DNA from 2 places in the Mycoavidus cysteinexigens genome. Region 1 is predicted to be linked to the other one. Evidence: predicted binding sites of a transcription regulator. Region 1 holds the regulator's gene; the other holds the start of a gene.
What was found. The regulator HrcA, encoded in region 1, represses chaperone genes, less so after heat shock. The targets are predictions, from matches to a motif close to TTAGCACTCNNNNNNNNNGAGTGCTAA.
Positions count from the first base shown of each region.

Region 1 (4,821 bases):
GCCGTGTACGGCCCAATGTGCGCGCACTTGCGCTGCAAGCGCATCAAGATACGGCATAAAATCCGCATAATGCCGAATCGTGCGTAATTCAGGCTGGTTACGCATCCGTTGTAATGCAGTAAACGCCATATCAAAAGCGGAGGCCGTAGTGGCTGCGCAATATTGCGGATACATCGGCAGCAACAAAACGCGCTCAACCCCGCTGCGTTTTAATTGCGTTAGCATCTCATGGATATTGCGCGACCCGTAGCGCATCGCGTACTCCACACTGACGGCATAGCCTTGCGCATTGAGCTGCTGCTGCAACGCTTGAGCTTGCTGTGCAGTATAGACCCGTAAGGGTGAACCCTCGGACAGCCAGATCGACCTATATTTAGCCGCTGCGGCACGCCCACGCAAGGGCAAAATAATCAAGCGCAAAATCAATTGCCAGATGAGTGCAGGAATTTCAATCACCCGCGGATCAGACAAAAATTCGGCTAGATAGCGCCGAACTGACCGCGGCGTTGGCCTATCTGGGGTGCCAAGGTTAATCAACAGCACTGCGACGCGCGATGCATGGCTTGGGTGGATCTGTGGTTCAAGCTCAAAATGCATGAGTACCCGTTATTAGCATAAAAAATCCATCGAATTATTAATCATACGTCAAAGCGAGTAGGACACTCGCAAAAATTTTGTCGCCTCGCTATGTTTTTATTGACGAACCCCACGATTCAATTTATATTTAAATCAATTAGGCTAAAAAATGGTTCGCGCCTTATCATATCAAGGCCAGCATCAAAAAATGATTGGGTTCACTATGCTACCTAGGTTAAATTTTAAGCAATTGAAGGAAATCGTTATGGCTATCGCTTTATTTGACACGCTAAAATTTGCTAAACGCTTGCAGGAAGCAGGTGTGCCAACTGCTCAAGCCGAAGCTGAGGCAGAAGTTTTGTCTGAAATATTTGCGGTCAATCTACAGGCGTTACCCACCAAACAAGACTTGCAAGCGGTTAAAGAAGAGTTACAGCATGACATAAAAGACGTACGCAGTGACATAACCGATGTGCGTGGGGAAATAAAAGGTATACGCAACGACATCACCGACGTGCGCAATGAAATGCGTATTGAAATAAAAGAGGTCCGCAACGACATAACCAATGTGCGTGGCGAAATAAAAGAGATACGCAGCGACATAACCAATGTACGTGGGGAAATAAAAGAGATACGCAGCGACATAACCAATGTGCGTGGCGAAATAAAAGAGATACGCGGCGACATAACCGATATGCGCGGGGAAATAAAAGGCCTTAAAAAGGACGTATCCGGTTTGCGCACCGAAGTAGATTCCAAGCTGGAAAAATTGGAGTTGCGGCTAACGATTAAACTCGCCGTCATTATGGCGACGCTACTCAGCGCTGCGGTAGGGCTCAACAAATTTTTAATTTTAAATTAATCCGCACCGACTCAATTTCACTTCGGCTCTAGACGGAGCAAAACGATGCGTTTTAACTTTGGATTAACGCTGACTCAGGGCTTGCGATAGCAACTTTGCAGTAATATCAACAATCTGAATGACACGCTGATATGCCATCCGCGTTGGACCAATTACGCCAAGCGTGCCTACAACCTGGCCATCAACCTCGTAGGATGAGGTAACCACACTCATTTGCTCAATCGGTACGAGATTGGATTCGCCGCCGATAAAAATCTGCACGCCTTGCGCGTGACTAGAGACTTCAAGAAGCTGTAATAAACTGGTTTTTTGATCGAATACATTAAACAGCTTGCGCAAGCGGTCCATATCAGACGACAAATCCGCGACCTCAAGTAAATTCCGCTCTCCAGAGATCAAGACAGCTTCGCCCAAATCAGAAGTCTCCTCCGTACTAGCGACAACCGCTTCCTGCATAACATGCATTAAATGCGTCATATCGCCGCGCAGCGCTTCCAGTTCTGCACGTAAGCGTTTACGCACTTCACTAAAGCTCAAGTTTGCATAATTTGCATTAATATAATTTGACGCTTCGCTTAGCTGTGAGGGCGAATACTCTTTTTGTGTCGCCATAATACGATTTTGCACATCGCCTTCAGGAGTCACAATCACCAGCAGAATGCGTTTTTCCGAAAGGCGCATAAATTCAATCTGCTTAAATATATGACTGCGCCGCGGCGTCAAAACAACCCCCGCAAATTGCGACAAATTGGATAGCACGCTCGCCGCAGCCGCGACAAGTTTATTCGGCTCGCCAGGCCGCAATTGCGTGCGCACCGTACTTTCAACCTGTGCATCATCTGTGGGCGGCTGAGCCACCAGCATTGTATCAACGAAGAGCCGATAGGCCCGTGGCGTGGGGATACGCCCGGCTGAGGTGTGCGGACTCACAATAAGCCCACTTTCCTCTAAGTCAGACATCACATTACGGATTGTTGCGGGACTCAGCTCAAGGCCAGAATATTTAGAGAGCGTGCGCGATCCCACCGGCTGACCTTCGGCAATGTACCGTTCAATCAGGGTTTTAAGCAAAGTTTTGGCGCGTGGGTCTAACATAGCACCAAATTGTAGCGCAATCGTCACAGTAACCGTGTATTCATCAGCGTTTTTTTGGCCGACTGGTCAAAATAAGATCAACTGCTTAAAAAGCCGTATTGCCTAGTTAGGCAAACATGGTATGTTCCCTTTTCTGGGCGCGGCGCAACTTTATTTCCAAATGGCGCATCGCCTTTTTCGATCACAGCATAAGCCCGCTATGCCAAACAACACTCCTTTTAAAACCATCGCTCTTATCGGTCGCACCGATGCTCCACGTATTGGAGAGTTATTAGCGCTCCTGGCTAAGCGCATTCAGCAAGATGGTTTTGAGGTGGTTTTTGAAGCCAACACCGCCCGCGTGATTAACTTGGCGGCCGATGATAATTTAACGCGCAGTCCAATTCTGACGCTTACTGAGATAGGCCACCGCGCCGATGTTGCGATTGTCTTAGGAGGTGATGGCACGATGCTTGGCGTGAGTCGCCAACTTGCGCCTTACGGCACGCCATTGATTGGCATCAATCACGGGCGACTTGGTTTTATTACCGATATTTCAATTAGCGAAATGCAGCAGGTGATCCCGACCATGCTAGCAGGTGATTTTGCACGGGAAGAGCGCGCCCTGCTTGAAGCACGCATCATGCGGGCTGGTGCACCTATTTACCATGCGCTCGCTTTTAATGATGTGGTGGTCAACCGTAGCGGCTTTTCCGGCATGGTCGAATTACGGGTTCAGGTAAACGGCTGTTTCATGTATGAGCAGCGTTCCGATGGCCTAATTGTCGCTACCCCAACCGGTTCCACGGCCTATGCATTATCATCGCACGGGCCGATTTTACATCCTCAGTTAGGGGGGATCGTCTTAGTGCCTATTGCTCCCCACGCGCTGTCAAACCGGCCAATTGTATTACCTGATCATTCTGAGATTGCCATTCAGATCACCAGCGGGCGTGATGTTAATGTGAATTTTGATATGCAATCATTCTCTGCTTTGGAGCTAGAAGACACCATCGAAGTCCGCCGCTCCAATCATACTGTGCCTTTTTTGCATCCACCAACGTATAGTTATTATGCAACTTTGCGCAGCAAGCTGCATTGGAGTGAACCACCTTCATATGGCTCTAACCCTAATGTTTATTGAACTGCGCGCCAAATTAGTACAGCACAATCTAGCGGCTGGCTAGCTGTGAATTAAATTTTGCGATATTCTCAAACTGCTTGCGATTTTTTTGATTGCACGCGGCGAATTTTTTATTAGTCTGAGCTTAAGATGTTACGCTATTTATCGATTCGCGATTTTGTTATCGTCAGCACACTTAAACTTGAGTTTGAGCCTGGTTTTACCGTATTTTCCGGCGAAACCGGAGCCGGCAAATCCATTCTCATAGACGCTCTAGCCTTGGCGCTCGGCGCACGCGCAGATGCGAGCGTGGTGCGTTCGGGCCAGCCACGCACAGAAATTACAGCTGAATTCACTGTCTCGGAGCAGGTGCGTTACTGGCTCAATGAACATGCACTGGATGACGCTGAGCAGGATAATTTGTTACTGCGCCGTGTCATTGATAGCAGTGGCCGGTCACGCGCTTTTATCAACGGCACGCCAGCTACGCTTGCGCAACTGCGGGAAATCGGCGAAATGCTAGTTGACCTCCACGGCCAACATGCGCACCAACTGTTAATGCGCCCACAGGCGCAACGCACCCTGTTTGATCTACATGCCGGTCTTGCGCCACTCGCGCAGGAAACAGCTCAAGCCTGGCATCGTTGGCACGATGCCATACGCGCAACGCAAACCGCGCATGACGCAAACCGCGAGACTCAGCTTGAACGCGAACAACTTATCTGGCAGTTAGATGAATTGGACCAACTGGCTCCACAGCCGGGCGAATGGGAGTCAATTAATACAGAACACCGACGCTTGACACATGCCGCCAGCTTAATTGACAGCGTTCAGCATGCGCTAGAAATATTATCTGAATCCGATCAAGCTCTGCTGCCACGACTTAGCGCTTTAATTAATCTACTCCGTAAGCAAACGCAAATTGATGAGCAGCTGGCTGATGCGTTAACCGCTCTGGAACCAGCCGAGATCCAAATCAGTGAAGCCGTGCATACATTAAATCATTATGTACAACGACTCGAACTTGACCCTGCTCGACTCGCCCAGGTTGAGACACGACTTAATGCACTCCATAGCAGCGCCCGCAAATTCCACGTGGCGCCTGAAACGCTAACTGCCGAACATGCGGCGCGGCGCGCCCGCTTAAAAGAATTTGACGCAGCAACCGATTTAGAGAGATTGCAGG
Region 1 covers NZ_AP018150.1:134,977-139,797, reverse strand. The annotation lists gene hemH (ferrochelatase) at 1-597, opposite strand, end outside; gene MCB1EB_RS00565 (coiled-coil domain-containing protein) at 842-1,438, shown strand; gene hrcA (heat-inducible transcriptional repressor HrcA) at 1,502-2,533, opposite strand; gene MCB1EB_RS00555 (NAD kinase) at 2,733-3,656, shown strand; gene recN (DNA repair protein RecN) at 3,786-4,821, shown strand, end outside.

Region 2 (4,821 bases), 450 kb from region 1:
TTCAAACGATGCAAGAATATCTCAAAAGGGCGATGGTACCGCGGTTGCGGCCTAATTTGCTCACGTTTTGAGATAAATCTCATCAAAAGGACACAAAAAACCCGCAGCAATGCGGGTTTTTCGTTCAGAAATTTGCGCCGCGCTCTTACGAACGCGCGGCGCAAACACAGGCAAGCCTAGGCAATTACATATCCATGCCCATGCCACCCATACCACCCATGCCACCTGGCATACCGCCAGCCGCAGGCGCTTCTTCTTTAGCCAACTCAGCAACAGAACAGTCGGTTGTGAGGATCAAGCCAGCGATAGATGCCGCATTTTGCAATGCAGTGCGGGTTACTTTGGTCGGATCGACCACACCTGCTTGCACCAAATCACCGTACTCGCCAGAAGCCATGTTATAGCCAAAGTTACCTTTGCCATCGGCTACTTTTGCTACGACTACGCTGGCTTCTTCACCACCGTTCGCCACGATCTGACGCAGTGGCTCTTCCATCGCGCGCAGCACGATTTTGATACCCGCTTGTTGATCAGGGTTATCGGCTTTCAAGTTAGCAACCGCTTGACGCGCACGAATCAGGGCCACGCCACCGCCTGGCACAATCCCTTCTTCCACCGCGGCGCGAGTTGCGTGCAGTGCATCTTCAACGCGTGCTTTCTTTTCTTTCATTTCGATTTCAGTCGCAGCGCCAACCTTAATCACCGCTACACCGCCTGCCAATTTAGCAACGCGCTCTTGCAGTTTTTCACGATCGTAGTCAGAAGTTGCTTCTTCAATTTGCACACGGACTTGCTTGACCCGCGCTTCAATGTTTTTCGCATCGCCTGCGCCATCGATAATCGTGGTGTTTTCTTTAGCAACTTCAATGCGTTTTGCCTGACCTAGCTCAGCCAACGTAGCTTTTTCAAGCGTATGGCCAGTCTCTTCAGCAATCACTTGGCCGCCCGTCAAAATCGCGATGTCTTCGAGCATGGCTTTACGACGATCGCCAAAGCCTGGCGCTTTTACCGCGGCAGACTTCAAGAAACCACGCATATTGTTCAAAATCAACGTAGCCAGCGCTTCGCCTTCGATATCTTCAGCGATAATCAACAATGGACGGCCTGCTTTTGCAACTTGATCAAGCAAAGGCAACAAGTCGCGGATGTTGGTGATTTTTTTGTCGTGCAGCAACACGTATGGGTTATCCAGAGCCGCCACTTGCTTATCTTGGTTATTGATAAAGTAGCCCGACAGATAGCCACGATCGAATTGCATGCCTTCGACCACATCGAGTTCGTTCTCTAGCGATTTACCATCTTCAACCGTAATCACGCCTTCTTTGCCAACTTTTTCCATGGCTTCGGCAATCAGCTTGCCGACCAGCTCGTCGCTGTTCGCTGAAATTGAACCCACTTGAGCGATTTCTTTAGTTGTCGTGCAAGGTTTGCTGATTTTACGCAATTCTTCAACTGCCGCTATGACCGCTTTATCGATACCGCGTTTCAGATCCATTGGGTTCATGCCCGAGGCGACGGATTTCATCCCTTCGCGCACAATGGATTGTGCCAGCACGGTTGCGGTTGTCGTGCCATCGCCAGCGTTATCACTGGTTCTTGACGCGACTTCTTTAACCATTTGCGCGCCCATATTTTGCAGCTTATCTTTGAGCTCAATTTCTTTCGCAACCGAAACCCCGTCTTTAGTCACGGTTGGGCCTCCGAAGCTACGCTCCAGCACAACATTGCGTCCCTTAGGACCCAGCGTAACCTTAACTGCATTGGCTAGAATATTGACCCCTTCAACCAGTTTGGCGCGGGCCAAATCACCGAATACAACTTCTTTAGCTGCCATCTTTAACTCCTTGAATTCTTTAACTTGATGAACCGAAAACTACGCTTAGCTAACTAGCACAGCCATGATGTCTTCTTCACGCATTACCAGCAGTTCATTACCGTCGATCTTGACTGACTGACCGGAATATTTGCCGAACAGCACGCGATCGCCCACTTTAACATCAAGCGCAATCGAAGCACCTTTCTCATCTTTCTTGCCTGGCCCAATCGCCAGCACTTCACCTTGATCAGGTTTTTCAGCAGCCGTCTCAGGAATAACCAAGCCTGAGGCGCTTTTGGTCTCTTGGTCCAAACGCTTGATAATGACACGATCGTGCAAAGGACGCAGCTTTTTCATACAGACTCCTCTCAATAAATACTAGAAATACTCGAGAACAACTAAATTTTTAAAGCTCATAGGGAAAAGTATTCCCCGAGCCAAAAAGCGAAGATTTATTAGCACTCCTTGCTAACGAGTGCTAATTATACTGAATATGGAGACACATTGGCATAAATTCAAGAGCCAGGCGCAAGCCTTGCGCATTATCTTCATAACTACGGCGGCTTAGACCCGCTGGGCAGGCTGTTGACAATCCACGCTAGCGTAATCCAGTATAATAAAGGCGCAACAGGCGGTGATCAAGGCCGCCTTGGCAAACTGACCAAGAACGAGCATTTTTGGCAATCAACTGCAACCGACATGGCTGCTTGACCCCGAATACAATTCATACTCTGAGTGAAAAACAACGTAAGAATGACAACTCGACTCGGCCCAAAATTCGCTTGAATGACGCTTCGGCAGAGACTTAGCATAAATCGCGCAATATCTGCATCGCCCTTCTTCGCTCTTTACTCAGTTCCTAGCTTCTACTAGGGAAGTAAAATTAACATGGACCATGCTTGAGCCTTGAGATTTTTTTAGACTAATTATGCAGATCACCGACTTTTCCAATGAAATTCTGTCTAGAATTTTTAAACAAAGTTCGATTACAGACTATGCTTCGATTGCGCTCGTCTCGAGGCAATTTTATACAGTGGTTAATGACAATGAGTGCTGGAGAGACTTAGTTAAACCTGACTACATCGCGAAAGATGAAAATCAGGTGAAACAGCTCTTTTTAAATAATTTATCTGCCAGAAAATTCGAGTACATCCCGGTTGATCAAAAAGGGAAAATATATTTGACGCTCATTAAGCTATCCGCAGGTGAATTAGTTGAAAAAGCAAAAAATGATATAAAAACAGCTAAAATTATTTTAGAAAATAAAGCTCTTTATCATAAAATTTTAGGATGGCACCGGTGTTTAACGCATAATTTAAAAGAAATCGCTATTTCCGATATTTCGCTCGCCGAAACAATTTTAACCAGCCCAATATTTTATAAGTGCTTTTCAGAAAACTCCAATAGAACAGTCGCCAGCCATCACCTTAGATGTATTATGGAAGCTTATCCAGAAATCACTCGACAATTAATTTCAGAAAACCAAGAATTAAACGCGTTATTTTTAGATAAAATCGGTCAAAGGATGCATACAATATGGAAAAACCGCAAAGCGATGGCATAGTTGAATCATTCGCAATTTTTTGCCTGAAATTTTGATCCATGCCTCTCTCAGTTTGAGGAAAGTATCAATACTGACCTAAATAAAGACAGACTGAAATTATTAAAATAATTTATTGTCAGACATATTATTTTAATAAAAAAGAAAAGTGCCAGGCACATTGATATTGATCCACAGCGGCCCCCTGCTCTTTCAAACACAGCAGAGGTTTTATCTCGCAAAGGCTGCTAGATATTCCGCCCAATGCACGCCAGCCTCAAGCGCCAACGCCTCTTTAATCAACCCTACTTCCTGCTCATACTCTTGCGGCGTAAAGCCTCCCCGCATTTGCTGAAAACGGCAGTACATTAAATAAGTATTGACGACATCCGTTTCGCAATAATCACGAATTTCATCGATGCGCCCTTCACTAAAAGCTTGCCAAACCTGACTTCCATCCATCCCCAGTTTGCCAGGAAAGCCACATAGTTTAGCCAATGCATCAAGCGGTGCGTTAGCACGCGGCTGATAGAGGGCGAGCAAATCCATCAAATCCGTATGGCGCATATGGTAACGGCTGATGTAGTTATTCCATTTAAAATCTCGATCATCTTCGCCCAAGTCCCAGTATTTCGGGGCCGCGACGCCATGCACCAAAGCACGATAGTGCAAGACAGGCAAATCGAACCCTCCGCCATTCCATGACACTAATTGGGGAGAATATTTTTCGATGATGCGGAAAAATAATTGAAGCAAAGTGGCTTCCGAGTCCTGCTTAGTGCCCAGTGACTTTATTCGAAAGCCTTCGCGGTCTCTAAATGCGCAAGCAATCGAGACGACCCGTTGCAGATAATGCGGTAAAAAATCGGAGCCAGTTTTTTCGCGGCGCGCAGCAAACGCGCGTTGCGCAACTTCTTCATCAGGCATGACGCTAGGCCAATCATCTAATTGACGCACACCTGCAATATCAGGAATGGTTTCAATATCAAAAACTAAAATAGGCGTCACAGCACAGCATCCTTGCGCACACCGCTGGAGATGAAATAACGCTTTAAGCGCGTCATGGCTTCTTGCTGAATCTGACGCACCCGCTCACGCGTTAGTTCCATCTCGTCAGCCACTTGCTCAAGCGTAGCAGGCTCAACGTTGCCCAGGCCAAAACGACGCTCAACCACATGCCGATGTTTGTCCGGCAGACGCGCTAACCAAGTCCGCATTAATTCTTCAAGCTCACGCTGCTGAATCTTCGCCTCAGGCAATTGGCTTTGCTCGTCAGATAAAAAGTCCAGCAAACTACTTCCTGGATCGAGTTCTAGCGGCGCGTCAAGCGAAGCCGTTCGTTCGCTTAAGCCAAGGATATCAGAGACCTCTTCAGCGGTCTTGCCAGTTAGATGAGCAATATCATCCACACTCGCGTCGCGGCGCTCGAGAGAACCATCGGCATTCACCGTGCTTTTTTCTAAAT
Region 2 covers NZ_AP018150.1:588,662-593,482, reverse strand. The annotation lists gene groL (chaperonin GroEL) at 185-1,834, opposite strand; gene MCB1EB_RS02660 (co-chaperone GroES) at 1,880-2,173, opposite strand; gene MCB1EB_RS02655 (F-box protein) at 2,745-3,380, shown strand; gene MCB1EB_RS02650 (3'-5' exonuclease) at 3,588-4,364, opposite strand; partial or broken gene MCB1EB_RS02645 (sigma-70 family RNA polymerase sigma factor) at 4,361-4,821, opposite strand, start outside.
Region 2: the regulator HrcA is predicted to act here: its motif matches at 2,272-2,298, upstream of MCB1EB_RS02660 (co-chaperone GroES).